One region of the Streptosporangium sp. NPDC000239 genome, then DNA from elsewhere that is predicted to be linked to it. Evidence: riboswitches for the same ligand, from Rfam matches in the RefSeq annotation. Region 1 holds a riboswitch; each other region holds the start of a gene.
The links. Region 1 has a riboswitch for S-adenosylmethionine ahead of ABT340_RS29560 (aminotransferase class V-fold PLP-dependent enzyme). Riboswitches for the same ligand answer to the same signal wherever they lie in the genome.

Region 1 (9,647 bases):
AGTCTCCCGCGGAACGGGTCACGACCTTGACCGGCAGTTCGCCGTAGGCGAGGTAGGGGTCGTCCCTGCGCAGGTCGAGGCCGACGCCGGAGGCACGGGCGATGGGGCCGCTGACGCCGTACTGCATGATCGTCTCGCGGTCGAGCACCCCGACGCCGACCGTGCGGGCCAGGAAGATCTCGTTCCCACTGATCAGGGCCTCGATGTCGGGCAGGCGGCGCCGTACGTCGGCGACGGCCAGGGTCACCCGGTCGAGCCAGCCGTACGGCAGGTCCTCCTTGAGGCCGCCGACCCGGTTGAACATGTAGTGCATCCGGCCGCCGGAGATCTCCTCCATCACGGCCTGGAGGGTCTCGCGCTCGCGGAAGGCGTAGAAGACGGGGGTGATCGCGCCCAGTTCGAGGGGGTAGGAGCCGAGGAACATCAGGTGGCTGAGCACCCGGTTCAGCTCGGCCATCAGGGTGCGCGCCCACACGGCCCTGACGGGGACCTCCATGCCGAGCATCCGCTCGACCGCGAGCACGACGCCCAGCTCGTTGGCGAACGCCGACAGCCAGTCGTGCCGGTTGGCCAGCACGATGATCTGCCGGTAGTCCCTGACCTCGAACAGTTTCTCCGCGCCCCGGTGCATGTAGCCGACGATCGGCTCGGCGGCGCTGATCCGTTCGCCGTCCAGCGTCAGGCGCAGTCGTAGCACGCCGTGGGTCGAGGGGTGCTGCGGGCCGATGTTCAGGACCATGTCCTCGGTGGCCAGCTCCTTGCCGGCCGCCGCCGCTCCCGCGACGGCGTCGGCTCCGGCCCCGATCCCCACGTTCACTTCCCGGGGCTCAGTCATAGCCCCATGCTGTCACGTCAGCGGCGCGTGACGAGATCCCGCAGGGCCTCGACGAGACGGTCGACGTGCTCGGTGGTGCTGCCGACGCCGATGGAGGCGCGCACCGCGGAGGCGGTGACGTCGTCGCAGCCGCCGTCCTTGGCGCCGAGCAGGTGCCTGACGAAGGGGTGGGCGCAGAACTTGCCGTCCCGTACGCCGATGCCGTACTCGCCGGACAGCGTCTCGGCCACCTCACGGGCGGTGAAGCCGTCCACGACGAAGGAGACGATGCCGACGCGGGCGTGGTCGGGGCCCCACAGGGACAGCTCGTGCACACCCTCGATCCCGGCCAGACCGGCGCGCAGGCGGGCCAGCAGACGCTTCTCCTCGCGCACCAGCACGTCCCAGCCGGTCGCGCTCAGCGCGTCGCAGGCGGCGGCCAGCGCGATGGCGCCCAGCACGTTCGGCGTGCCCGCCTCGTGACGGGCCTCGGGGTCGTCGTGCCAGTCGGTCGTCTCGTCCTCGACGGCCCTGACGGCCCCGCCGCCCCGGAGGTACGGCTCGGCGACCGAGAGCCAGTCGGAGCGGCCGATCAGCGCGCCGGTGCCGAACGGGGCGTAGAGCTTGTGACCGGAGAAGACCACGTAGTCCAGGTCGAGCGCGGTCAGGTTGAGGCGGCGGTGCGGGACGAGCTGGGCGGCGTCGACCAGGATGCGGGCGCCGTGACGGTGGGCGATGTGGGCCAGCGCGGCGATCGGCCACAGCTCGCCGGTCACGTTGGAGGCGGCGGTGACGACCAGCAGCTTGGGGCCGTCGATCGCGGCCAGCGCGTCGTCGGCGGCGCGGACGGCCTCACCGGGGAAGGCCGGGGCGGGCAGCCGTACGACGTCGGCCCAGGGCAGGAGCGAGGCGTGGTGCTCGGTCTCGAAGACCACCACGGTGGTCCCGGCGGGCAGGCTGCGGGCCAGCAGGTTGGTGGCGTCGGTGGTGTTCCTCGTGAAGATCACCGCGTCGTCGGGACGGGCCCCGACGAAGGCCCGCACGGTGTGCCTGGCCTGCTCGTAGCGGGCGGTGGTCAGCTGGGAGGCGTATCCGGCGCCGCGGTGGACGCTGGAGTAGGCCGGGAGCGCGGCGGCGACGGCGGCGCTCACCGGCTCAAGACAGGGGGCGCTGGCGGCGTAGTCGAGGTTGGCGTACGGCACCAGCCTGCCGCCCTTGACGGGCACCTCAAGGTCGGCGCCGAGGACCGCGGGGATCGGCCGGTCGTCGGGGACACGGGTCGCCGGGACGGTCACGGTCTCGGCGGCGGAGGTGAAGATCGTCAGTGCGGACACGCCAAAGCTCCTTGGAGGTCATCGGACCCCAAGCCATGGCCTTGGTGCTGGAGCCCGCGCTTGCCCGGCACACCTCGTGCCGGACCAGGTCCTCACCCGGGGCACCCCGCCGCGGACGCGAGGGTTGCCGGCCAGCTAGCCGGGGCTTGTCGCTGGCACTCATGACCTACGAACCGGACTATACCCACACAGAGGCGGTGCTTGGCAAGTCTGCGGGAAGGGGTCCGGAGGGCTGGAGTTTCGGCGGTGATCCTGAGGAACTTCCGGTTCTGTCCGATCGTCTGGAGCTGTGACCGTGAACGCCCGTCAGGTCACGCGCCGCGCGCGGGCGGCGCTCTCCCCACCGAAACTGGAGGACCCGATGGACTGGGTGGCCGACCCGGCGAGCTGGATAGGTCTGCTCACGCTGATCGCTCTGGAGATCGTGCTGGGCATCGACAACATCATCTTCATCTCGATCCTGGCGGGGAAACTCCCGCCGGAACAGCGTGACAACGCCCGCAGGCTGGGCCTGCTCGCCGCCCTGGTCAGCCGCCTGGCGCTGCTGCTCGCCCTGTCCTGGGTGGTACGGCTCACCGCCCCGCTCTTTGAGATCTTCGGGCACGAGATATCGGGACGCGACCTGATCCTGATCCTCGGCGGGCTGTTCCTGCTGGTCAAGAGCGTTCACGAGATCCACGGCCACACCGAGAACGGCGAGGACCACTCCGGCGGCCGGAAGGCGGCGGCCTCCTTCGGCATGGTGATCCTGCAGATCATGGTGCTGGACATCGTCTTCTCCCTCGACTCGGTGATCACCGCGGTCGGCATGGTCGACGAGCTGGCCATCATGGTCATCGCGGTCATCGTCGCGGTCGTGGTGATGCTCTTCGCCTCGGGGCCGATCAGCCGTTTCGTGGACAAGCACCCGACGATCAAGATGCTGGCGCTGTCGTTCCTGGTGCTGATCGGCGTCGTGCTGCTCGCGGAGGGTTTCGGACAGCACATCTCCAAGGGCTACATCTACTTCGCGATGGCGTTCTCGCTGGTGGTCGAGCTGCTCAACATCCGGGCCCGCCGTCGTTCCCGGGCCGTCGAGAAGACTCCGGAGCCCTAGCATGGGTTTGTGCGTTTTGACCCATGGAGTCCGGAATTCGTCGCCTACCCCTATGACGCCTACGCCGAGCTGAGACAGCGGCCGGTCACCTTCTTCGAGCCGACCGGCCAGTGGCTGGTCGCCCGGCACGCCGACGTCAACGCGTTGCTGCGCGACCGGAGACTCGGCCGGTCCTACCTGCACGTGGCCACGCACGCCGAGTTCGGCAGACCGGAGGAGCCGCCCTTCCTCGACCCGTTCTGGCGGGTGGTCAGGGCCGGGATGCTCGACGTCGAGCCGCCCGTCCACACCCGCCTGCGCCGCCTGGTCTCCCGGGCGTTCACCCCGCGGATGGTCGAGGCGCTGCGGCCCAAGGTCGCCTCGATCGCCACGGGGCTGGTCGAGGACTTCGTGGCACGTGGCGGCGGCGACCTCATCGCGGAGGTCGCCGAACCGCTCCCGGTGACCGTGATCGCCGAGATGCTCGGCGTCCCCGAGGCGGACCGGCACCTGCTGCGGCCCTGGTCGGCCGACATCTGCGGGATGTACGAGCTCAACCCGTCGCCCGAGACGCAGCGCACCGCCGTACGGGCGGCGGAGGAGTTCTCCGGCTACCTGTCGGAGCTGGCCCGCGCCCGCCGGGCGAACCCCGGCGACGACCTGATCAGCGCCCTGGCCCTGGTCGCCGACGGCGGTGACACCCTGACCGAGGAGGAGCTGGTCGGCACCTGCGTGCTGCTGCTCAACGCGGGTCACGAGGCGACCGTCAACGTCACCGGAATCGGCTGGTGGTCGCTGTTCCGCAACCCGGCCGAGCTGGAACGGCTGCGCGCCGACCACGGCCTGCTGCCCACGGCGATCGAGGAGCTGATGCGCTGGGACACCCCGCTGCAGATGTTCGAGCGCTGGGTCCTTGAGGACATCTCGGTCGGCGGGGTAGACATCCCACGTGGCGCGGAGGTGGCGCTGCTGTTCGGATCGGCCAACCGGGACCCCGAGGTGTTCGCCGACCCCGACCGCCTCGACCTCGGCCGTACGGAGAACCCGCACATCTCCTTCGGCGCGGGCATCCACTTCTGTCTGGGCGCCCCGCTGGCCAGGATCGAGCTGGCCGAGTCGTTCGGCGCCCTGCTGCGCCTGGCTCCCCGGATGGAACTCGCCACCGAGCCCACCTGGAACCCCGGCTACGTCATCCGGGGCCTGACGGCTCTGGAGGCACGGGTCTGAGGCCTCACGCGGCCCCCGGGCGCCCGCCTGACAACAGGCGCTCGGCGGGCCGCTCGACGAGGCGGTGCAGCGCCCAGGCCAGCAGTACGGCCAGCGGCAGCGCCGTCAGCGTCACCAGGAGCGCGTGCGCCGGGGTGCGCCCGAGCACCCGGTTGACCAGGCTGATCGTCGGCTGGTGCACCAGGTAGAAGGCAAAGGAGATCTCCCCGAGCCAGACCAGGACGGGCAGGCGCAGCGGCGAACGCTTCTCGCGCACGTCGGCCGTCGCGGCGGCGGCGATCAGCACGGCGAACGGTCCCGCCATCCACGCCACCCAGCCCGCGCGCTGCCAGACCAGCGGGACGGTCGCGTAGGCGACCAGGACCAGGACGACGGCCACGGGCAGGCCGGGTCCCCGCCAGCGGCCTTCCTTGACCATCAGCGCCACGGTCATGCCGAGTGCGAACTCCAGTGCCCTGGTCACCGGGAAGATCCAGACGAACCAGTAACCGATGCTTTCCGGCATCGAGAAGCTGACAAACGGGACCATCCATGTACCGGCCCACAACCCCGCCGAGGTCAGTAGGAGCCGGTTTCCTGGAATACGTCGAAGAAGCGGCAGTAGAAGCGGGAAAACCGCATAAAACGCCATTTCGCAGGAGAGTGACCAGGAAGGGGTGTTGCCGCCGAAGTAATAGGTTTCGTCCGGTACCCAGGCCTGAAGGAGGAAAAATCCGCTCACGGCCGGTCCCGGCGCCACGACGCGTCCCGCCACGGTCAACAGGGCCAGGACGGCGATCCAGGTGACCATGTGACTCGGGACGATCCTGGCGGCCCGTCGCCGCCAGAACGCCCACGCCCGGTCTCCCGGCCTGGACGACCAGGTCAGCACCATGCCGGACAGCACGAAGAAGAACGGCACCCCGGAGGAGCCCGCGGAGAAGACCGCCCCGAGAAAGCGCTGTGTTCCGGGGTCATCCGTTATGCCGCCGGTGAACAGATGAAAACCGAAAACAGCAAATGCCGCGAACCACCTCAAACCCGTCAGAGAGGGGAGGCGGGGGGCTTTTTCCCTGGCCGCGGGAGGAGCCATGGTCTCTTTCACGCGAACCTCGTCACGGTCGCTGTCGGCCGACGCCGTGGACCGGCATGGCGGGATCACACCAAGTAGAACGATCCAGACAATAGCGAACAGCCGCGACCTCCACGATCCCCGTTTTCCGGGAACAGGGGTGACCGCTTGTTTCCGAAGCTCATGGAGTTGTGTTTCAGGCCCGATCATTTGTTTCGGGCCTGCGACGACCGGCCTCCGGCCGCCGAGGAAACACCGCCAGGGCAGGGAGCCGCCCGCCGTACGGCCCCGGCCGCCGGGAAACCGCGTGTCAGGTCAGGCCGTCGAGGACCTTGGCCTCCTTGGCCGGGTCGAGGCCGACCGAGGGGCGGTCGGCCCTGAGCGCCGGGTCGCCCTCCACCTTGAGCCACTCCCAGGTGTCGACGACCGTCTCCCGCAGCGGACGGCAGACGAGCCCCGCCTCGTGGGCGGCCGAGACGTCCCCGTCATGCAGGCCGTCCTCCTCGCCGCCCTCCGGCAGCCAGACCGGCAGCTCGGTCCACGCGGCGATGCCCGCCTCCTCGATCACCTCGGCGGGGGTCCAGACCAGCTCGGCGTCGGAGCCGGTCACCCTGATGATCTCGTCGAGCAGCTCGCCCATGGTGGCGTGCCCGGGGTGGCTGACCGTGTTGAAGGCGCCGCCGACACCCCGTTGCGCAGCCCCGAGCATCCAGATCGCGATGTCCCTGGCGTCGATGTACTGCAGCGGACGGCCCGGCCTGCCCGGCGCCAGCACCCGGCCGCCCCGCTCGACGCGGCGCAGCCACCAGGGCAGCCGCCCGATGTTCTCGTAGGGGCCGATCACCAGCCCGGCGCGGGCGAGCAGGGCGCGCTCGCCGAAGACCCGCAGAACGGCCAGCTCGCCGCCGCGCTTGGCCTCCGCGTAGTCGTCGGCAGCCTCGGAGTCGGGGTCGCTCTCGACCACCTGGGCGCTCTCGTCGGCCCCCGGTGGGATCGGCCAGCTGTGGACCGACCTGCTGGACACGTATCCGTAGTGGCCGACCCGCCCGTCCAGCAGCCCGCACGCCTCGGCGACGACCTTCGGCGCCCCGCTCCAGGTGTCGACGACCGCGTCCCACTCACGACCGTCAAGGGCCGCGCGCAGCGCCTCGCGGTCGGTCCTGTCCGCGACGAGCGTCTCGACGCCCGCCCCCGCCGTCCCCGGTGGGAGGGGACTTCTGCCCCGGTTGACGATGGTGACCTCGTCGCCCCGTCGCACCGCCTCCTCAACGACGGCCCGGCCGACGAAGTGCGTGCCACCCAATACAAGAAGCCTCATGCCGACCATCCTCATCGCGCCGGCCCCGCCACCCCAGCGAATTCACCACGGGCGTATCCGTACGGTCAGGGCCGTGACTGGCGCAGCCAGCCGAAGGCGCCGAGGCCGTGGGGGTCGATCAGCTCCGCCTCAAGGGAGGCCCGTGACAGGGCGCGCAGATACCCCACCGGGTCCCAGCCCGCCAGGTCGAGGGGCGGGCGGGCGCCGGTGACGCCCAGGGCGCGCAGGGCCTCCCGCTGGGTGGTCAACGTCGTCGTGACCGCCCCGACCCGCTCGCCCGCCGCCGCGCAGGCGTCCAGCGCGACGTGCGCGGTGATGTCGCACGACCCGTCGGGGACCGGCGCCACGGCCGCGCCGCCACGGTAACCGGCGAGCGAGCCGTACGGCGGGCGGGCGCCCAGCCGGTGCGCGTAGTCGACGGCGACGGCCCGGCCGCGCGCCAGCCGTACGATCACCGAGGCCCAGGCCTCGTCGCGGGGCCTGCCGATCTCGGCGCGCTCGCCGACGGGGCCGAGCGGCCACCAGCGGTCGAGCCAGGCAAGGTCGGCCTCCTCCGGGGCGTCGCCGAGCCGCTCCGCGCCGTCCGAGGGATCGACCATGACCAGCCGGGGGCCGTCGGGCGTCTGTTCGACCACGTCGAGGGGAACGTTGTCGAGCCACTCGTTGGCGATCACCAGCCCCTCGACCCCCTCGGGCACCACCGGTTCCCAGCCGATCTCCTCGGGCAGGTCCGGAGGCCGGGGGGCGACGTCCACGCAGGTCACCCGTAGCCGGGAACGGAGTTCCTGCGGCGCCAGGGCCAGCACCCCGGCCGCCAGGGCGCCCTCACCCGCGCCGACGTCCACCAGGTCGATCATCCCGGCGGGCCCGGCCAGTTCGGCCAGTTCGCGCAGTACGGCCCCCGCCAGAACGGCCGAGGTGCCGACTGTGGCACTGGCTGCGGCGCTGACCGAGGTCCGGAAGTGGGCGGAAGGTCGTTCGCGCAGATAGAAGCCGTTTTCGCCGTAGAGCGCCCGCTGTGTCGCGGCGCGCCAGGTGAGCCACACGATCCCCGACGCTACAGGGACGCCCCCCTCGGTGAGAAAGCATGCGACGAGAGGGGAAAAGCGGCCCGGCCCGGGGCAGACCTGGGACAGGACCGCCGCCGCTTTCGGACACGTGCCTTCGCGCAGCCGGGTGGGGCAGGCCCGTTACGCTGGTCAACTGGGCATGGAGCCCCAATCTTGTCGAAGGACGGGACGTCATGGACGCAGTCGATCGCCCGGCGCGGCTGGCCGTCGGAGTGATTGGAGCAGGCCGGGTCGGCTCGGCGCTCGGCGCCGCGCTGGCACGCGCCGGACACCGGGTCGTCGCCGCCAGTGGCGTCTCCGACTCCTCCAGGGAACGGGCCGCGGAGCGGCTGGGCGTCACACCGTCCCGGCCTGAGGACGTGGTGGCCACGTCGGACCTCATTCTCATGACGGTCCCCGACGACGTCCTGCCCGACCTGGTCTCCGGGCTGGCGGGCACCGGCGCCGCCTTCCAGGGCAAGCTCGTTGCCCACACCAGCGGCGCGTACGGCCTGGCCGTGCTGAACCCCGCGATCAGGGCGGGGGCCCTCCCGCTGGCCCTGCACCCGGTGATGACCTTCACCGGCAGGGAAGACGACCTACGCCGCCTGACCGGCATCTCGTACGGCGTGACCGCCCCCGACATGCTCAGGCCCGTGGCGGAGGCGCTGGTCATCGAGATGGAGGGCGAGCCGGTCTGGATCGCCGACGACGACAGGCCGCTCTACCACGCGGCCCTGGCGGGTGCCGCCAACCACATGGTCACGCTCGTCGCCGAGTCCTCCGAGCTGCTCGAACGCGTCGGTGTCGAACAGCCGGGCCGGATGCTCGGGCCACTGCTCGGGGCGGCGCTGGAGAACGTGCTGCGGCTGGGCATCTCCGGGCTGACCGGTCCCGTGGTGCGCGGCGACGCCGGGACGGTCCGCAAGCACGTCGACGCCCTGATCCTCGCGGCACCCGAGGCGGCGGACGCCTACGTCGCCCTCGCTAGGCTCACCGCGGACCGCGCGCTGGCGGCCGGGCTGCTCAAGCCCGAGGCCGCCGAGCGCCTCCTCGACGCCCTGGGAGGGAACATATGGACGTGATCGTGGCCGGTGACCGCGCCGGGCTGGTCAAGGCGAAGCACAGCCTGGGGATCGGCGCGTCCGGGGCGACGCTGGCGCTGGTGCCGACCATGGGCGCGCTGCACGAGGGCCATCGTTCACTGATCCGGCTGGCCCGTGAGCAGGCCGACCACGTCGCGGTGAGCGTCTTCGTCAACCCCCTCCAGTTCGGGCCGAACGAAGATTTCTCCCGCTATCCCCGGACATTTGACGCCGACCTGGAGACCTGCGCCGACGAGGGCGTGAGCATCGTCTTCGCCCCCTCGGCCGACGACATGTACGCCGCGGACCGGCAGGTCTCGGTGTCCTCAGGGCGGATGGGCACGATCGTCGAGGGGGCGTTCAGACCCGGTCACTTCGACGGTGTGCTGACCGTGGTGCTCAAGCTGTTCAACCTGGTCCAGCCGGACATCGCGGTCTTCGGGCGCAAGGACGCCCAGCAGCTGGCCATGATCCGCCGGATGGTCGCCGACCTCGACGTGCCCGTCTCCGTCATGGGCGCGCCGACCGTCCGTGAGGCGGACGGCCTGGCGCTGTCCAGCAGGAACCGCTATCTGTCCACGCACGAACGGCACACCGCGCTCTCCCTGTCCCGCGCCCTGTTCACCGGGGCCCGCGGCCGTACGCCCGCCGAGGTCCTGGCCGAGTCGCGGGCGGTGCTCGACGCCGAGCCCGG
Region 2 (9,647 bases), on a different contig from region 1:
CGACCTCGACCGCTGGCTGGGCTTCAACAACGAGCAGTTCGTCGTGGACCGCATCGCCGAGATCTCCGTCGCCGCCCAGGGGGCGCCGCAGCGCCCGCAGCGGCCCGCCGGGCCGCGCAAGGTCGCCGAGCTGACCGACCCCGCGGTGCGGACCGAGGCCGAGGTGCTGAAGCTGGCCGTGCAGCGGCCCGCGTTGCTGGGGCCCGGTTACGACACGATCGGCGCCGAGGCGTTCACGTTGCCCGAGCACGTCGCCCTGCACAAGCTGATCCTGGAGGCGGGCGGTACGGCCACGGCGGGCCCCGGCGGGCGGGAGTGGGTCGACCGGCTGCTCGGCCTGGCCACCGAGGCGCTGCGCCCGCTGGTCACCCGGCTCGCGGTCGAGGGGCTGCGCGTCGACCTGGACGACGAGGAGAGATACGCCTCGGGGATGCTCACCGCGCTCGAACTGATCTCGGTCGAGCGAGCCGTCGAGCAGCTCAAGTCGCAGATGCAGCGGACCAATCCCGTCGAGGAGCAGGAGGGGTTCAACCGGCTGTTCGCCGAGCTCGTCGCGCTCGAACAGCAGCGCCGGGTGCTGAAGGATCGTGCCTCGGGCAGCTGATCACGTAATGTGCTTTGATTTCCATACGGCGATTCGACCAAACCCCAATAAGGTCTCGGTTCGATAATGATCGCCGCCTTACCTTCGGTGACAAAAATAGGTCTGCCATTTAGGGGACCGAATACAGCAGACTGTCTCCCGTGGGTGCATCGGTGCTGCCAAGTGGGCCGCCATCGGTAGACCAGGTGGCCGACCTCGTCGCGAAGGGAAGAGAGCGCGGAAGCGTCACGGTCGATGACGTAGCCGCCGCCCTCGACAAATCCGAGCTGCCGTCGGACGCGCTTGAACGCGTCGTGCGCATGCTCGCCGAACACGGAGTGGAGGTCCTCGAACCACAGGGCGACGAGGACGCCGTCCGGTCCGATGAGGAGGATGTCGGTAAGAGAGCCCCGACCAGCGATCTGGTCCGCATCTACCTGCGGGAGATCGGCCGGGTGCCCCTGCTCACGGCGGAGGAGGAGGTGGAGCTCGCCAAGTCCATCGAGGCGGGACTGTTCGCCGAGGACAAGCTGACCAATCTCGTCTCAAGAATGTCCTTCCCCGAGTTCAGGGAGCTCGTGTGGGAGGGCACACGGGCCAAGCAACGGTTGATCGAGGCCAATCTGCGGCTCGTCGTCTCGATCGCCAAAAGGTACGTCGGGCGCGGGATGTTGTTCCTGGACCTCATCCAGGAGGGCAACCTCGGGCTCATCAGAGCGGTCGAGAAATTCGACTACACCAAGGGATACAAGTTCTCCACGTACGCCACGTGGTGGATTCGCCAGGCGATCACACGGGCCATCGCCGACCAGGCGCGCACCATTCGCATTCCGGTGCACATGGTCGAGACCATCAACAAACTGGTCCGTGTTCAGCGCCAGCTCCACCAGGACCTCGGCCGGGAGCCCGCGCCCGAGGAGATCGCGCTGGAGATGGACCTGCCGATCGAGCGTGTGATCGAGATCCAGCGCATCGCGCAGGAACCGGTCTCACTGCAGTCGCCCATCGGCGAGGAGGACTCCGACCTCGGCGACTTCATCGAGGACGCCGACGCCGTCGTGCCGATGGAGGCCGCGGCCTTCATCATGCTCCAGGACCAGCTCGACGACATTCTCGCGACGCTGTCCGAACGGGAGCAGCGCATCATCCAGCTGCGCTTCGGCCTGGCGGACGGGCACCCCAGGACGCTGGAGGAGGTCGGCAGGGAGTTCGGCGTGACGCGGGAGCGCATCCGGCAGATCGAGTCGAAGACGCTGGCGAAGCTGCGTCACCCGACCCGCGCCCAGATGTTGCGCGACTACCTGGACTGAACGTCCCGTACGGCGGAGGCCCCCGGGGAACCCGTTCCGGGGGCCTCCGCCGTACCTCGTGAGGCGTTGGTCCTTTGCCGGGAAACGAGCGGGTTCGAGGGGTTCCTCCCTGCCGTTCCTGATGAGGATCGCCGGGTGCTTCGGCACGTCGCCGAGGCTGTGACGTGCGGTTACAGGATTATGGATGCTTCGGGAAAGATCTTCGGGGAGCCGTCCATGTCCGTTGTCCTTCGTCCGGCCGCGGCCTGCGGCCTGCTCGCCCTCGTCCTGACCGCGTGCGGCACGGCCGGCACCGGCACCGGCGGCGCCCCGGTCGTCCCGGCCGTTCCCGCCGCCGCGCCGCCGGGCGAACACGCCGGCCAGGAGGTGCTGGAGGCCGCGCGCGTGGTCGGGGAGTACCGGACCTACGCGGAGAAGCGGATCTACGACGCCATCGCCAAGACCGCCAAGTTCGTCAACGCGGTCAAGAAGGGCGACGTGGAGAAGGCGAAGGCCCTCTACGCGCCGAGCAGGGTCGGCTGGGAGAGCGTCGAGCCGGTCGTGGGGGCCTTCCCCGAGATCGACACCAGGGTGGACTCGCGGGAGGCCGACCTCAGCCAGGGCGAGGAGTGGATGGGCTGGCACCGGCTGGAGAAGGCGCTGTGGCGGGCACCGCAGACCCTCAGCAGGGAGGCCGCGTACGGCGACACCCTGCTGGCCGATCTCAGCAGGCTCAGGGCCCTGCTGCCGCAGGCGGAGATCACCGTGGCCTCCATGGCGGCGGGGGCGAAGGAACTGCTCGACGAGGTGGCGATCGGCAAGGTGACCGGTGAGGAGGAGACCTTCTCGCACACCGACCTGTGGGACTTCAAGGCCAACGTGGACGGCGCCTTCGAGGTCTACCGGCTGCTGCGGCCGATGGTGTTCCGGCGTGACCCCAAGCTCTCGGCCACCCTGGACACCGAGTTCGCCGACATGCGGGCCCTGCTCGCCAAGCACGCCAAGGGCGACGGGTTCGCCGCCTACAACGACCTGTCGAAGGAGCAGATCAAGGAGCTCTCCGACGGGCTCAACGCGCTGGCCGAGCCGTTGTCCAATCTGGCCGCGGTGATCGCGGGCTGAGCTGGGCCGGTCTCAGCGGCCTCTCAGCGGCCTTTCGGTGGCCTTTCGGTGGCCTTTCAGGGGCCTTTCAGGGGCCACCGTCCCCTCCGTCTCCCCCCATCCCGTCCCCGCCGGTTCCCCCCGCGCCGCCCTGGCCTCCTGAGCCTCCGGCGCCCCCTGAGCCCCCTGGGCCCCCTGAGCCGCCGTCAGCGCCCCCACCGTCGCCGCCCCGGCCCTCTCGTCCATCCTGGCCGTCCCGGCCGTTCTGGCCGCTGTGTGGCGCCTCGCCGGGCGGGGTGGTCGCGCGTCCGGTGCCGGGCGTCCCCGACATCCCGGGCGTCCCGGGTGCTTCCGGTACCGCCGGTGTCCCTGGTGTTCCGGAAGGGGGGACGTCGGCGAGGGCGGACGACGGCTGGAGGAACGCCGGGGAGGGCACGCCCGCGGCGCCGGTGACCGCCAAAGACAACCTCCCGATCATGATTTTCCGCTTTATATCCATAAATGCCCCCTTTTTAGTCTTCTGCCCGATAGATGTGTGTCGTACGCCGAATGGCCGATAGGGCGGGCCGATGGGAAACGGTCCTCGGGGACGCGTGGACGGTCGGGTAGAGACATGCCAGAAGCATGCAGAAGGGGCGAAGGGCTGTTCTCCCGGCGAATACTGGCCCAGACTGGGCGAATGGAGGGGCGGACAGCGGTGGACGATGTCGCACTCGGACGCGAGGCGTGGTCCGTACTCGACGCCAATCGCGCGGGCGCCGTGACCGTGCCCGCGCCCGGCCTCTATCCGCACCAGTGGAACTGGGACTCGACCTTCGTCGCGATCGGCGTCTCCCGCTGCGACACCCGCAGAGCGGGCACGGAACTGCTCAGCCTCCTGGCCGGGCAGTGGCACACCGGGATGGTGCCCCACATCGTCTTCAACCGGGGTCTCGCCGACGCCTACTTCCCCGGTCCCTCCGTCTGGCGGTCCGGGGAGCATCCCGCCGCCCCCAACGGGGTGCCGACCTCCGGGCTGACCCAGCCGCCCCTGCACGCCCTGGCCACCTGGTGGATGTGGCGGCACGCGAGGAACCGCGAGGAGGCGCGCGGCCTGGTCCGCAGGCTGTACCCCATGCTTGTGGCCCAGCACGACTACCTCGCCACGGCCAGGGACCTGGGAGGGGGAGGACTGGCCGCGATCGTCCACCCCTGGGAGTCGGGGATGGACGACAGCCCGGTGTGGGACGCCCCGCTGGACGCCGTGACCCAGGCCTCCGGCGCCCACGGGGAGGAACCGTTCCCCGACCGCTACGTCTGGCTGGCCCAGCGCTACCGCGACTCCGGCTACGACCCGGCCTACCTGCGCGCGGAGCATCCCTTCGCGGTCGAGGACCCGCTGTTCAACGGGATCTGGCTGGCCTCCTGCCAGGCGCTCGCCGAGCTGGCCCCGCTGGCCGGGGCCGATCCCGCGCCGCACCGGGAGGCGGCCGAGCGGATCCGCGCCGGGCTGCTCGAACGGCTCTGGGGCGGTGAGGCCTTCCACGCCCTCGACCTGCGCTCGGGACGGCTCAGCCCGATGTGCACCGTGGGCGCCTTCGGGCCGATGCTCGACCCCGGCCTGCCCGCCGACCGGGTGGCCAAGCTGGTCGGGGTGCTCGAATCGGCCCGGTTCATGGGGGCCGCCGGATATCCCGTGCCCAGCTGTGAGATCCGCGCCACCCAGTTCGACCGGTCGCGCTACTGGCGAGGGCCGTCCTGGGTGAACACCAACTGGCTGCTGCGGCGGGCGGCGGCCGTGCACGGGCTGGACGGCCTGGCGCGGCTGCTCGGCGTCTGCACCCTGCGCCTGGTACGGCAGGCGGGCTTCAGGGAGTGCTTCGACCCCTTCGACGGCAGCGGCAGGGGCAGCAGGGACTTCTCCTGGTCCGCCGCGCTCACCCTCGATCTGCTCGCCGATAACGTGGAGGGATGAAGCTCTTCAATCGGACGCCCGCGGGGGTCCGCGCGGCCGTGGCGCCGACCGACCGGGTGCTCACCTACGCCGAGGGGCCCGAAGGCTACGTGGTCGCGACCGACAAGGCGCTCTATCTGGGTGAGACCAGGCTGCCGTGGTTCCGGATCGACCGGGGGGTGTGGGACGAGGAGGGGCTGACGGTCGTCACCACGGAGGGGCGGACGCTCCGGGCGCCGCTGCCCGAGCCGGGGCGGGTGCCGGAGGCCGTGCGGGAGCGGGTCATGGCCTCGATCGTGGTCAGTCAGTACGCCCCGCTGGACGCCAGAGGGGGAGTGCGGCTGGTGGCGAGGAGGACCGACGACGACCAGATGATCTGGGAGTTCGTCTTCGACGCCGGGATGGACCCGCAGGACCCCGGTCTGCGCGCTCTCGCCGAGCAGGCCCTGGAGGAGACGCGCCGCAGTTTCGGCGTCTGAGGGCGTCCCACGACCGGCTTTTCTCGGTACGGAACGCGAAAGGAGCCCGCGCGGGTCCGGTGGGCGCCGTGACCCGCGCGGGCGGCGGGGTCAGTGGGGGGTGACGGCCTTCTCCTCCCGTGGCCATCCGGTGCCCGTTTCGTCGTGCTCTTCCGGCCCCCTGCCGTCGCGCGGCTGCAGGAACGGCAGTTTGTCCCTGGCCACGTCACTCACCTTCGTCCTGGCCACGTCGGTGGCCCTGGAAACCTGGGCGCCGACCAGCCCCGCGGCCTCCTGGACGGCGGGGTTGTCCGAGACCCGGCGCGCCATCCGCTTGAGCTGCTCATAGCGCTCCCGGCCTGCGCGGCTCCCAAGGATGTAGCCGACCGCGAGGCCTACACCGAACATCAGTCGGTAACGCATCTCCACCTCCACAAGCGTCCTGGGCGGGACCCTACCCGCGGATCGTGAGTTGTCTCGGCCCTACCCCGGAGCATCGATGCGACACACACTCCCGGAGTGCGCTAATCTATTCCTGCGCCGCAAGGAGCGGGGGAAAACCCCAGGTCCGAACAGCGCGAAGCACGATCCCGTGTAGCTCAATCGGCAGAGCAGCCGGCTGTTAACCGGCAGGTTATAGGTTCGAGTCCTATCGCGGGAGCCATCAGGAAGGCCCCGGGAGCACAGCTCCCGGGGCCTTCGCCGTTTCGTGTCCTATTTCGCGGACAAATCCCGGTGAATCACGGAAAATAGGGGGCGCATCGCCTCGTGTCCTTCCGCTCGCACTCGGTGACCGGGCCGTGGGCGCCGTACCGCAGTGGGATCACCGCCGGGCCGGAGACATCACGCGGGACATCACGCCGAGGGAACCGTGCCGCCCGGAACGGCATGCCGTACCCGTTAGACGTATACAGGTGGTTTTTCTGTGCCGACTTGGCCGAAACCCCGGCGCCAGACGCCGGTGAGGGAACAGGGAGCACGCGCGCAGGGCTATGCGGGGGCCCACCGGGACGACGGGAGGGCGCCGTGGCAGCCGCCTTCCCAACCGGTGGCCCCGCCGGTGGACGTGACGGCCGCCGAGGAGTTCCTGACGCTGTTCCACGAGGAGAACCCGGACGCGGGCCCTGTGAAGCCCAGGCTGCGCGAGGTGCGCGCCGAGATCGCCGCGACGGGGACCTACACCCACACGCCGAAGGAACTCGTCTTCGGCGCCCGGGTGGCCTGGCGCAACAGCGACAGGTGTATCGGGCGGTTGTACTGGAAGTCGCTGCGGGTACGCGACCGGCGCCGGGTGAACACGGTCGAGGGGGTCGCCGTCGAGTGCGTCGACCATCTCCGTGAGGCCGTCTCCGACGGCCGGATCCGGCCGATGATCACGATCTTCGCCCAGGACCGGCCGGGGGCGCCAGGGCCGAGGATCTGGAACGAGCAGCTCATCCGTTACGCGGGGTACGCGATGGACGACGGTTCGGTCGTCGGTGATCCGCGCAACGCCGGGTTCACCACGATGGCCCGTAAACTCGGCTGGCCGGGCGGCCGGGGCACGCCCTTCGACGTGCTTCCCCTGGCGGTCTCGATGGGCGACGGGCCGCCTGTGCTGTCCACGATCCCCGGGGACGCGGTGCTCGAGGTGCCGCTGTCCCACCCGGCCTATCCGTGGTTCGAGCGGCTGGGGCTGCGCTGGCACGCCGTACCGGCGATCTCGAACATGTGCCTGGAGATCGGCGGGGTCTGCTACCGGGCCGCGCCGTTCAACGGCTGGTACATGGGGACCGAGATCGGGGCGCGCAACCTCGCGGACCCCGACCGCTACAACCTGGTGCCCCTGGTCGCCGCGCGGCTCGGCCTGGACACCCGTAACGAGCGTTCGCTGTGGCGCGACCACGCGCTGGTCGAGCTGAACGTGGCGGTCCTGTACTCCTTCGACAGGGCGGGGGTCACCATGACCGACCACCACGCCGAGTCCAGGCGCTTCCTGACGCACGTGGCGCGGGAGGAGAGCGCGGGCAGGACCTGCCCGGCCGACTGGAGCTGGATCGTCCCGCCCATCTCGGGGGCCGCGACCCCGGTCTTCCACCGGTACTACGACCAGGAGCGGCTCTCGCCGAACTTCGTCACCCACCCCGACTCCAGGGAGCGGTCGGCGGGCCGGTGGAGCCCGGGGCGGTGACGTCCTTCTCAGCGGTTCCCGGAGACCAGGGAGAGCCAGTGCGGAGGTGAGGCGAAGGGGGCCGTCCTGGCGGTGACGGCCTCCATCAGCGCGGCGGCCGAGGCGCGGGCGCCCTCCACGATCTCCCTGGGGTAGGCGTAGCGGACCTGGTGCTCCTCGAACTCGTCCTCGTCGTCCAGGAGCACCCGGCCGTCCTTGCGCATGCGGATCACGTCGAGGTCGAGGTCGACCATGGTCACCTCGTCGCCGTCCCAGCGCGGCACGGTCGAGACGTCACAGTAGATCTCGGCCTTGTACGGCGCCGCGTTGAAGGTGGCCGTCCACCAGGCGTCACGGGGGAAGAGGATCACGAACGGCTCGTCCCAGACGACGGGCGGCTCCTGCCCCCGCCTGCCGCTGCTGCCGGGCGGGCAGCCGACCCACACGCCGTGTTCGTCCTCGCCGAGGAGCAGGGCCGGGTGGTTCCAGTGCAGCGAGCCGTCGTACTTGCGGTAGACCACGCGGACGATCTCATGAGACATCCCCCGACTTTAAGGGTTGACAGAGATCTATGTATTTCCTACCGTCTAACTAGGTTAAGAGTGTCAGTGCAAAGCCCCGGCTCGCTGACCGGCAACCCTCGCACCGCGGCGGGGTGCCCCCGGGGAGGACCGGGTGGCACGGTCGGCGTGCCGCAAGCGCGGACCCGCACGGGTCACCGAGGCATGCCCTGGGAGTGTCACATGTCCGAGATCACACTCAACTACGCCAGCCCAGTGGACCTGGACACCCACGGCCGCTACCGGCCCGGTGGCAGGCCCGGCCCCCGCTACCCCTTCCAGGGACGGATCACCGACGACGGCACGGGGGAGTTCCCCGCCGAGGCCGGGCGCTACCACCTCTACGTCGCGGCGGTCTGCCCCTACGCGCAGCGTACGGCGATCGTGCGTTCCCTCAAAGGGCTGCAGGACGTCGTCTCGCTGTCCTACGTGGACGACGAGCGGGACGGCAGGGGGTGGGCGTTCCGCGAGCGGCGCGGCGCCGACCCGGTCAACGGCTTCGCGACCCTCAGGCAGGCCTACGAGGCGACCGAACCCGGATTCGACGGACACGTCTCCGTGCCGGTGCTGTGGGACCGGCACGGGGGGCGCATCGTCAGCAACAACTTCCCGGACATCACCATCGACCTGGGCACACGCTTCGGCGGCGATCCCGAGGCCGACCTCTACCCCGAGGAACTGCGGCCCGAGATCGACGCGCTCAACGCGCGCGTCTACGAGTACGCCAACACCGCCGCGGGCCGGGTCTCCGCCGCCACGACCGAACCGGAGTACCACCGGGCGAGGAAGGCCGTGATCGGCTTCCTCGACGAACTCGACGCCAGGCTCGCCGGCCGCAGGTTCCTGTTCGGCTCCGCGATCACCGAGTCCGACGTACGGCTCTGGCCCACCCTGGTCAGGTTCGACGTGAGCGACAACCCGTCGGCCAGGATCAGCGAGCGCCCGCTGACCGCCTTCCCCAACCTGTGGGACTACGCCAGGGACCTCTACCAGCACCCCGCCTTCCGCGAGAACACCGACCTCACCGTGCTCGCCTCCCCCATGGGGGAGACCGACCCGTGGCGGGTGCCGGTCGAGCCCGCCACCCCCGACTGGGACCTGCCCCATCGAAGAGCAGCGCTGTGACGGACCGTACGAGAGGGGAGTGGTCGGCGTGAGCGCCTCCATCGCGATCGTCGGCGCCGGGCCGACCGGCACCTGCCTGGTCGAGCGGATCTGCGCCAACGCCGCCGAACTGCTCAGCTGGCCGTCGCTCGACGTCCACGTGATCGACCCCTACCCGCCGGGCGGCGGCAGGGTCTGGCGCGAGCGGCAACCCGACCTGCTCTGGATGAACTCCGCCGCCGCCGACGTGACGCTCTTCACCGACGAGTCCGTCCGGTGCGTCGGCCCGATCCGCCCCGGCCCCTCGCTGGCCGAGTGGCTCGGCTGCGACCCCGGACGCTTCGTCCCCCGGCCCGTGCAGAACGCCTACCTCACCCACGCCTTCCGGCGAGCCGTGGACACCGCCCCCCGCGGTGTCCGGGTGCACGTGCACCGGACCCGGGCACTCGACCTGACCGACGTCCCGGGAG
Region 3 (9,647 bases), on a different contig from region 1:
GCCCCGCCGAAGCGCCCGAGCGCCAGCCCGGCGGTGAAGGCGGTCAGCGCGCTCGCCGCGACCGCCGCGGACAGGCCCGTGTTGTCGCTGACCAGCTTGGCCGCCCAGAGGTTGAACGAGAACTCAAGCCCGACGCAGCAGAACAGCACCGCCCCCGCCAGGTGGAAGCGCATGCCGAGCCCCGGGGAACCCGCGCTCCCGGAGGGCGCCGCCTGCTCCTCCCGGGCGGGCGTGGGAACCCACACGCGGCCCATGGCGAGCGCGAGCAGCACGGTCAGCAGCGGGGTGAGCAGCAGCGCCGTCCGCCAGCCGAGCGCGCTCTGCGCCGCGAGACTGACGACGAACGGGGCGAACAGGCCGATGGTCCCACCGACCGCGTTGGCCTCACTGATCGCCGACGGCCCCGCGGGACCGTGGTGCCGGCCGAGGACGGACATGCTCGTGTAGAGACTGATCGAGCCCATCCCGCCCGCCAGGCAGTACGCGAGGAGCGTGACCTGCGGTGTGTGGCCGAGGACGACCAGCAGCACCCCCACGTTCATCCCGGTCAGGCCCGTCCAGACGGTGACGCGCGTGCCGAGGCGGCGGGTCAGCCGGGGCAGCGCGAGGCCGGTCAGGACGCCGCCGACGGCCATCATGGTGCCGTGCAGCCCGGCGACCGTCTGCGAGAGGCCCAGTTCGGCGCGGAGCATGGGCAGGGCGGCGCTGAGGCCGTACAGGTAGGTGGCGAAGACACCAAGCTGCAGGTAGACGAGCCAGGTCGGACGGTCACGGGTGAGCCTGGCGGTCACGGGTTCCCCCGAACGTCAATGAAGCGCGAAGTCCCCTGAACTATCTCATATCAGGGCAAAATCTCAGCCGAGTGCGGCGAGCTGGTCAGAGAACCAGCGCTGCGGGGGAAGGGCGGTCGCCAGACGGGCCAGCCTGTCCCCCCGGACGGCGCGCTCGTGCTCGGGCATGACGAGGCCCTCGTGGATGGCCCGCGCCGTGGCCGAGACGTCGTAGGGGTTCACCAGCAGCGCGTCCGCGCCCAGCTCGGCCGCGGCCCCCGCCTCGCGCGACAGGACCAGAGCGCTGTTCGGGGACAGCACCGGCCCCTCCTTGGCCACCAGGTTCATCCCGTCGCGGATCGGGTTGACCAGCATCACGTCGGCCAGCCGGTAGGCGGCCAGCGACCGGGGATAGTCGTCCTGGACGTTGAGGATCAGCGGATCCCAGTCCTCGGTGGCGTACTCGTCCTCGATCTCCGAGGCGCAACGCTGCACCGCCGCGGTGTACTCACGGTATTCGGGCAGGTCGTGGCGGGAGGGGTAGGCGAAGGCCAGGTGCACGACCCTGCCGTGCCACTCGGGGTGCGCCGCGAGGAACTCCCGGTAGGCGATCAGGCCCCTGACGATGTTCTTCGACAGCTCGGTCCTGTCGATGCGCACGATCAGCCTGCGGTCGCCGACCAGCTCGCGCAGGGCGGCCATGTGGGACTCGACGTCGGGCTCGCGGGCGCGTTCCCACAGCGCCCGGCCGTCCACACCCAGGCCGTGCACGCCGATCCGGGTGGTCCGGCCCGCGTGGGTCACCGTACGGCCCGCGCGCTCGACCCGCGCGTCCAGGACGCTCTCGCAGCAGTCCATGAAGGCCCCGGCCCAGCGGTCGGTCAGGAAACCCGCCTGGTCGGCGCCCAGGATGCCCTCAAGCAACTCGGCGGCGACCTCGTCGGGCAGCAGACCGAAGTACTCGGGAGGGGCCCAGGGCGTGTGGGAGAAGTGGGAGACGCGCAGGTCGGGCCGTTCGCTCCTGAGCATCGCCGGGACCAGGGCCAGGTGGTAGTCCTGCACCATGACCTTGGCGCCGTGCGAGGCCTCCTCGGCCAGCGCCATCGCGAACGCCTCGTTGTAGGCCTGGTAGGACTCCCACTCCCTGCCGAACCTGGCGTCGAAGTGCGGCCTGTTCGGGGTGTCGTAGAGCAGGTGGTGGACGAACCACAGGGTCGAGTTGGCGACCGCGTTGTAGGCCCGCTGGAAGGTCGCCGGGGGGATGTCGAGCATCCGCAGCGCCCCGGTCTCGTATCCCGCCTGGTCGAGCCGCCCCCCGGGAGCGAGCCGTACGGCACCGCGGTCGCCGTCGGACAGGGCGGCGCAGACCCACAGGACGTCGAGCTCCTTGGACACCTCGGACAGGCCGGAGACCAGGCCGCCGCCACCCCTGCGCATGCTCAGCGCGCCGCCCTCCGACATGGTGAAGGAGACCGGACCGCGGTTCGAGGCCACCAAAATCCCACTCATCTGACCTCCTCGCCCGGGAGGACGTGGCTTGTCCCGAAGGTTAACCAAACGATAACCGGCGACCATAGGATGTCGAGCGACCGTGACCGTTGATGGGAACCCGTGATGGCGCTGGACGAGACGACCGAGGAACTTGCCCGTGCGGCCGCCGGAGGCGACCACCGGGCACTGGGCGAACTGCTGAAGCGGATCGAGCCCGAGGTGCTACGGCACTGCGGGCGGATCCTCCCCTACCGGCAGGACGCCGAGGAGGCCTGTCAGGACACCCTGCTCGCCGTGGCCCGCAACATCGCCAGGTTCGAGGGGCGGGCGCGGTTCAGCACGTGGCTGCACATCGTGACCGCCAACTGCGCGCGCACCACCTACCGCTCGCTCAAACGGCGTTCCGCCGAGCAGAGCTCGGAGGAGTTGCCGCTGCACAACAAGCCCGACGTCGCCAGGGTGAGTGTGATCGCGGGCTCCCGCCTCGACCTGCTCGACGCGATGGAGGCCCTTGAGGCGGACAAGCCCGACCTGGCCCAGGCGCTGGTGCTGCGCGACATCTGCCAGCTCGACTACAACGAGGTCGCCGAGCAGCTCGGCATCCCCCTCGGCACCGCCAAGTCGCGCATCCACCAGGCCCGCAAGTACGTCCAGGGAGCGCTCGGCGACGCCTACGGCTTCTGAGGTTTGTCCGGTTAATGACACACTTCATCTCGTTTGGTGAGACAACTGGTCAGGAGGGGCACAAGGCGAGGTAGAGTGCTTGAGACCTGCATGTCAGGTCCACAACTGAACATTGCTCATCCAGAGGGGTGGAGGGACCGGCCCTGCGAAGCCCCGGCAACCCTCCCGGTTCAAGACTCGCGATCTGGCGAGGGGTCGACCGGGACAGGTGCCAATTCCGGTCTGTGACCAGGGTGGTCGCAGACGAAGATGAGGGAAAGGCCTCGCTTCATGGCGCTCGCGAACACCGCAACCACCACCGCTCTTGACTTCGGTCCCGCCGTCGCTCTCTCCTGTCGTGAGTGTGGTGCCCGCTACGACCTCGGTCCCAGCTTCGCCTGTATCGAGTGTTTCGGGCCCCTTGAGATCGCCTACGACTTCGGGAACGTCACCCGGGAACAGATCTCGCAGGGGCCGGCCAACATCTGGCGCTACCGCTCCCTCCTGCCCGTCCCGGCGGACGTCGCCTCCAAGCCCAACACCGAGCCCGGCTGGACCAGGCTCGTCAAGGCCGACAACCTGGCGCGTGAGCTGGGCCTGCGCTCGCTGCACGTGAAGGACGACTCGGGCAACCCCACGCACTCCTTCAAGGACCGCGTGGTCGCCATCGCCGTCGAGGCGGCCAGGAACTTCGGCTTCCACACCCTGTCCTGCTCCTCGACCGGCAACCTGGCGGGCGCGGTGACCTCCGCCGCCGCCAGGACCGGGCTCGACGCCTGCGTGTTCATCCCCGCCGACCTCGAACAGGGCAAGATCGTCATGGCCTCCGTGTACGGCGGCAAGCTGATCGGCATCGACGGCACCTACGACGACGTCAACCGCTTCTGTTCCGAGCTCATCGGTGACGAGCTCGGCGACAAGTGGGGCTTCGTCAACGTCAACCTCAGGCCCTACTACGCCGAGGGCTCCAAGACCCTGGCCTACGAGATCGCCGAGCAGCTCGGCTGGCGGATCCCCGACCAGATCGTCATCCCGGTCGCCTCCGGCTCCCAGCTCACGAAGATCGACAAGGCGTTCAAGGAGCTGATCGCCCTCGGTCTCGTCGAGGACACGCCGTACAAGATCTTCGGCGCCCAGGCCGAGGGGTGCTCCCCGGTCTCCGCGGCCTACAAGGCGGGCCACGACGTGATCCGCCCCGTCAAGCCCGACACGATCGCCAAGTCGCTGGCCATCGGCAACCCGGCTGACGGGCCCTACGTGCTCGACATCGCCAGGCGCACCGGCGGCGGGGTCGAGGACGTCACCGACCCCGAGATCGTGGACGCCATCCGCCTGCTCGCCAGGACGGAGGGCATCTTCGCCGAGACGGCGGGCGGTGTCACCGTCGGGGTGCTGCGCAAGCTGGTCGAGTCGGGTCGGCTCGACCCTGACGCGGAGACCGTGGTCCTCAACACAGGTGACGGCCTGAAGACCCTTGACGCGGTCGCTGACCAGGCACGTCCCACCGCTGTCATCCGGCCCTCACTCGACGCGTTCCGCGCTGTCGTCGCCTAGAGCCCTGAAAGGTACTGAATTATGAGTGTTTCTGTACGGATTCCGACGATTCTCCGTACGTACACCGGCGGCGCGGCCGAGGTGAACGGCGAGGGCGGGACCCTGCGTGAGGTTCTGCAGAAGCTCGACGCCGACTTCCCCGGGATCGGTGCCCGTATTCTCGATGAATCGGGCAAGATTCGCCGTTTTGTGAACGTCTATGTCGGTGATGAGGATGTCCGTTTCGCCGACAACCTCGACACGGTGACGCCGTCCGGCGTTCAGGTCTCCATCATTCCGGCGGTCGCCGGAGGCTGATCCCGGCGGAGGCCGCGCGGGGCCCTGGGCGGGCACTGGGCGGCCTTCCGGGGCCCGATGTCGTCCACTGTCATGGAACGGCGCCCCTAGAACACCCTCACGACACCCGCACCGGCCTGGCCGCGTGCGGGTGTCGTCTTTTGTGATGCAAGCTCACATTTTTGCGCGAAGACATAATGTAATATTTAACTAACTAGTAGTGATAGCAAAACTATGTTGGCGTGTTGAATGCGTCCGTAAAGCGGTAGTTTGCTGGTTGACTCTGTTGCCCCACGGGCTCTCACAGGTATGGTCGAGGGCGATCGACGTAGGCGATGTCTCCGCCTCGGAGATTGAGGACCTCGCGAGAGGAATGGGCGACGTCCTCAAGCCCAGTAAGAGGAGTCGGAAGTGGCGCAAGGCACCGTCAAATGGTTCAACGCGGACAAGGGCTACGGCTTCATCGCGGTAGACGGTGGTAAGGATGTTTTCGTCCATTACTCCGCGATCATGATGGATGGCTACCGTGCGCTCGAACAGGGCCAGAGGGTCGAGTTCGAGATCACGCAGGGACAGAAGGGACCTCAGGCGGAATCGGTCCGGACGGTCTGATCTCGTCCTCCGTCAGCTCGTCGGGAACCCGCTGGCGCATCCCGCGGCAGCGCAGTTCGCGCGGATCGCCCTCGGCATGTCGGCCCGGCTCGTCGCTCCCATCGGCGGGCCGGGCCTTCGCCTAAGCTGACACTCAGGTCAAAGGTCCTTGGCTTGCACTCGTCGGGGGAGAGTGCTAAACAGTGGTTAGCACTCCTCATTGGAGAGTGCCAAACCTGGATCGAGACGATGGGGCCCGCCGAACGGAGTCGTGGGCCCGTATGCCGTCGCGGGCGTCGCCTCGGTCTGGTGCAAGCCACCCTGTGTTTGGGAGGTCTAGCCGTATGGCAGCCAAGATGATCTCGTTTGACGAGGACGCCAGGCGCGGTCTCGAGCGTGGCATGAACCAGCTCGCGGACGCTGTCAAGGTGACCCTCGGCCCCAAGGGCCGCAACGTCGTGCTGGAGAAGAAGTGGGGCGCCCCCACGATCACCAACGACGGTGTCTCCATCGCCAAGGAGATCGAGCTTGAGGACCCGTGGGAGAAGATCGGGGCCGAGCTCGTAAAGGAAGTCGCCAAGAAGACCGACGATGTCGCGGGTGACGGCACCACCACGGCCACCGTGCTTGCTCAGGCGCTGGTCCGCGAGGGCCTGCGCAACGTAGCCGCGGGCGCCAACCCCATGTCCCTGAAGAAGGGCATCGAGGCCGCCGTCGAGCGTGTCTCCGAGGAGCTCTCCAAGCTGGCCAAGGACGTGGAGACGAAGGCGCAGATCGCCTCCACGGCCTCCATCTCCGCGGGTGACCCGCAGATCGGCGAGATGATCGCCGAGGCGATGGACAAGGTCGGCAAGGAAGGCGTCATCACCGTCGAGGAGAGCAACACCTTCGGCCTTGAGCTTGAGCTCACCGAGGGCATGCGCTTCGACAAGGGTTACATCTCGCCCTACTTCGTGACCGACCCGGAGCGCATGGAGGCCGTCCTCGACGACCCCTACGTCCTCGTCGTCAACTCCAAGATCTCCGCGAACAAGGACCTGCTCCCGGTCCTCGACAAGGTCGTGCAGGCCGGCAAGCCGCTGCTGATCATCGCCGAGGACATCGAGGGCGAGGCGCTGGCGACCCTGGTCGTCAACAAGATCCGCGGCCTGTTCCGCTCGGTCGCCGTCAAGGCTCCGGGCTTCGGCGACCGCCGCAAGGCCATGCTGGGCGACATCGGCATCCTGACCGGTGCCCAGGTCATCAGCGAGGACCTCGGTCTGAAGCTGGAGTCCACCACGCTCGACCAGCTCGGCCGCGCTCGTCAGGTCATCGTCACCAAGGACGAGACGACGATCGTCGACGGTGCCGGTGACGCCGAGCAGATCGCGGGCCGGGTCAACCAGATCCGTGCCGAGATCGACAACACCGACTCCGACTACGACCGCGAGAAGCTGCAGGAGCGCCTGGCCAAGCTGGCCGGTGGCGTGGCGGTCATCAAGGCCGGTGCGGCGACCGAGGTCGAGCTCAAGGAGCGCAAGCACCGCATCGAGGACGCCGTGCGTAACGCCAAGGCGGCCGTCGAGGAGGGCATCGTGCCCGGCGGTGGCGTGGCGCTGCTGCAGGCCGGCGCCAAGGCGTTCGACAAGCTCGAGCTGGCCGGGGACGAGGCCACCGGTGCGGCGATCGTGCGCAAGGCTCTTGAGGAGCCGCTGAAGCAGATCGCGGTCAACGCCGGCCTTGAGGGCGGCGTCGTGGTGGAGAAGGTGCGCAACCTGACCCCCGGCGAGGGCCTGAACGCCGCCACGGGCGAGTACGTCAACCTGTTCGAGTCGGGCATCATCGACCCGGCGAAGGTGACCCGTTCGGCGCTGCAGAACGCCGCCTCGATCGCGGCGCTGTTCCTGACGACCGAGGCCGTCATCGCCGAGAAGCCCGAGAAGGCCGGTGCCGCTCCCGCCGTTCCCGGCGGCGGCGACATGGACTTCTAGTCCGGAGCTTTCCCAAAAGAGGCGACCCCGAGGTGTCGGGGTCGCCCCTTTTTGTTTTCCACCCGATTTCTCACCGGCCCGTAAGGCGGGCCTTTCCGGTCGGCCAGGTGTTTTACCCGGGCCGGGCGTGCGTTTCACGGCCGCCGCGTTCGGAGACCGGACGTTTCCGGCCGCCAGGGCCTTCGGGAGGGGTGGCCTTTTCGGCCGGACGGACTTTCACGGCACGCCGGGGGAACCGGTCAGCGGAGCTGGGCGGGCAGGTCGCCGGTGTGCAGGACGGTCAGCGAGGTCACCGCCCTGGTCAGAACCACGTAGAGACGGGCGAGGCCGCGTGGTTCCGCGGCCACGATGTCGGCGGGCTCGACCACGATGACGTGGTCGTACTCCAGGCCCTTGGCCAGGCTCGCGGGGATCACCAGGAGCCGGTGCTCCTCGGTCGCGTCCTGGCTCAGCACCCGGTGCTCCACGGCCTCCAGGATGGCGGAGACCTCGGCCACCGCGGCGTCGGGGGCGATCACGCCGATCGAGCCCTCGCGGGAGAGCGTCTCGCCCACCACCTCCCTCAGGGACGCGGCCAGGTCCGCGGCGGGCCGTACGGTGAGGGAGCCGACGCCGGGTCGCAGCGAGCGGGGCGGGGCGAGGTCGGGGGCGACGGAGGGCAGCAGCCTGGCCGCGTAGTCGAGGACCTCACGGGGAACGCGGAAGCCGAGGGTCAGTTCGGTGACCACGCCCTCCTCGAACCCCAGGTGGGCCAGGACCTCCTTCCACGAGCGGGCCGACCAGGGGGTCGTGCCCTGCGCGAGGTCACCCAGGACCGTTGCCGACCCCGTACGGCACCGTCGTCCCAGCGCCCGCAACTGCATGGCCGACAGGTCCTGGGCCTCGTCGACGACCAGGTGACCCAGCGGGGCGGTCCGCTCGATCATGTCGCCGAGCTCGTCCATCAACGCCCCGTCGGCGGCCGACCACTTCGCGGAGCGGAAGGTCTTCGACGGCTTGGCCCACAGCAGCACGGCCTGTTCCTCGGCGGTCAGGTCGTCCCTGGCCGAGTCGGCGAGGAAGGCGGGGTCGCTGAACAGCCGGTGGAGGACCTGCTGCGGGGTCACCTTCGGCCACACCGTGTCCACCAGCTGCTTGACCGGCTTGGACCTGGCGACGGCGTCCTGCACCCGGTCGTCGGGGGACTCGCCGCGCTGTTCCATCCGGACGAGGACCGCGTGGGCCAGCCGCTGGGCCAGGGCCGCGCGGCCCGGGGCGTAGCGGGTGGTGCCGCGCAGGGAGGCGACGATCTCGCGGACCTCGTAGTCGGCAACCCGGTAGCGGTTGACCCCCTTGGTGAACAGCACGCCCTCGGTCGGCTTGACGATGTACGCCCACAACGCGCGGTTGAGCACGGGCACCATCCGGGCGTCGCCCTTGATCGCGCTGACCGCGGGGTCCTCGGGCGTCGCGTGGTCGCCCAGGATGTCTGCGACGGTGGTCTGGTCGACCTTGACCTCGCCGAGCGCAGGAAGCACCGAGGAGATGTAGGACAGGAAGGCCCGGTTGGGGCCGACGATCATCACACCGGACCTGGCTAGCCGTTCCCGGTGGGTGAAGAGCAGGTAGGCGGCCCGGTGCAGGCCGACCGCGGTCTTGCCGGTGCCCGGCGCCCCCTGGACGCACACGGTCGTGCCCAGTTCGGAGCGGACGATCTCGTCCTGGTCGGGCTGGATGGTCGCGACGATGTCGCGCATCGGCCCCGAGCGGGGCCGTTCGATCTCCTCGGTGAGGATCCTGCTGTGTCCGGCGCCGCCGCCGGGGGAGTCGCCCTGGTCCAGACGTTCGTCCTCGTAGGCGGTCAGCTCCCCGCCGTGGTAGCCGAACCTGCGGCGGCGTCTGACGCCCATCGGCTCGGCCGGGCTGGCCTGGTAGAACGCACGGGAGATCGGCGCCCGCCAGTCGATGACCAGGGGGCGGCTGCGGTCGTCGTGGACGTGCCTGCGGCCGACGTGGACGGTCGCGGGCAGGTCGTCGTCCGTCGCGCGGTCCAGGCGGCCGAAGAACAGCGGGGTGCCCGCGTGGTCGGCCAGCGCCGCGACCCGCTGGTCGAGCAGCGCCTGGAGGATCTGCTGGGACACCCAGTCGCCCGCGGCGTCGGAGGACAGGGACTGGGCGTGCTCGCGCATGGCGCGCAGGGCGGTCCGGGAGAGGGCCAGGTGCTCGCGCTCGGCGGCGAGGATCTCGTCGGGGTCCGTGGGTTCCGCGGACCCTGAGGACCCCGAGGATTCTGTGAGGTCTGTGGGCTCTGTGAGGGGGTCCAGGGATATGTCGGGGGACAATGGATGTCCGG

Region 2: linked by a shared signal. The riboswitch ahead of ABT340_RS01465 (glutathione S-transferase C-terminal domain-containing protein) and the one ahead of ABT340_RS29560 (aminotransferase class V-fold PLP-dependent enzyme) in region 1 are both predicted to bind S-adenosylmethionine.
Region 3: linked by a shared signal. The riboswitch ahead of thrC (threonine synthase) and the one ahead of ABT340_RS29560 (aminotransferase class V-fold PLP-dependent enzyme) in region 1 are both predicted to bind S-adenosylmethionine.

Annotation. Positions count from the first base shown of each region.
Region 1 covers NZ_JBEPEI010000014.1:186,069-195,715, reverse strand. The annotation lists gene ABT340_RS29565 (NADH-quinone oxidoreductase subunit D) at 1-835, opposite strand, end outside; gene ABT340_RS29560 (aminotransferase class V-fold PLP-dependent enzyme) at 853-2,148, opposite strand; SAM riboswitch class IV at 2,200-2,315, opposite strand; gene ABT340_RS29555 (TerC family protein) at 2,444-3,244, shown strand; gene ABT340_RS29550 (cytochrome P450) at 3,254-4,450, shown strand; gene ABT340_RS29545 (acyltransferase family protein) at 4,455-5,522, opposite strand; gene ABT340_RS29540 (NAD-dependent epimerase/dehydratase family protein) at 5,812-6,819, opposite strand; gene ABT340_RS29535 (SAM-dependent methyltransferase) at 6,885-7,865, opposite strand; gene ABT340_RS29530 (Rossmann-like and DUF2520 domain-containing protein) at 8,063-8,953, shown strand; gene panC (pantoate--beta-alanine ligase) at 8,944-9,647, shown strand, end outside.
Region 2 covers NZ_JBEPEI010000001.1:327,457-337,103, forward strand. The annotation lists gene dnaG (DNA primase) at 1-604, shown strand, start outside; gene rpoD (RNA polymerase sigma factor RpoD) at 790-1,893, shown strand; gene efeO (iron uptake system protein EfeO) at 2,110-2,994, shown strand; gene ABT340_RS01435 (MGH1-like glycoside hydrolase domain-containing protein) at 3,653-4,927, shown strand; gene ABT340_RS01440 (hypothetical protein) at 4,924-5,385, shown strand; gene ABT340_RS01445 (YtxH domain-containing protein) at 5,476-5,787, opposite strand; tRNA gene ABT340_RS01450 (tRNA-Asn) at 5,953-6,028, shown strand; gene ABT340_RS01455 (nitric oxide synthase oxygenase) at 6,425-7,534, shown strand; gene ABT340_RS01460 (DUF402 domain-containing protein) at 7,543-8,055, opposite strand; SAM riboswitch class IV at 8,108-8,220, shown strand; gene ABT340_RS01465 (glutathione S-transferase C-terminal domain-containing protein) at 8,257-9,198, shown strand; gene ABT340_RS01470 (FAD/NAD(P)-binding protein) at 9,227-9,647, shown strand, end outside.
Region 3 covers NZ_JBEPEI010000015.1:183,197-192,843, reverse strand. The annotation lists gene ABT340_RS30595 (MFS transporter) at 1-791, opposite strand, end outside; gene ABT340_RS30590 (alpha,alpha-trehalose-phosphate synthase (UDP-forming)) at 855-2,279, opposite strand; gene ABT340_RS30585 (RNA polymerase sigma factor) at 2,385-2,945, shown strand; SAM riboswitch class I at 3,059-3,201, shown strand; gene thrC (threonine synthase) at 3,216-4,478, shown strand; gene ABT340_RS30575 (MoaD/ThiS family protein) at 4,500-4,775, shown strand; gene ABT340_RS30570 (cold-shock protein) at 5,166-5,366, shown strand; gene groL (chaperonin GroEL) at 5,690-7,315, shown strand; gene ABT340_RS30560 (HelD family protein) at 7,555-9,537, opposite strand.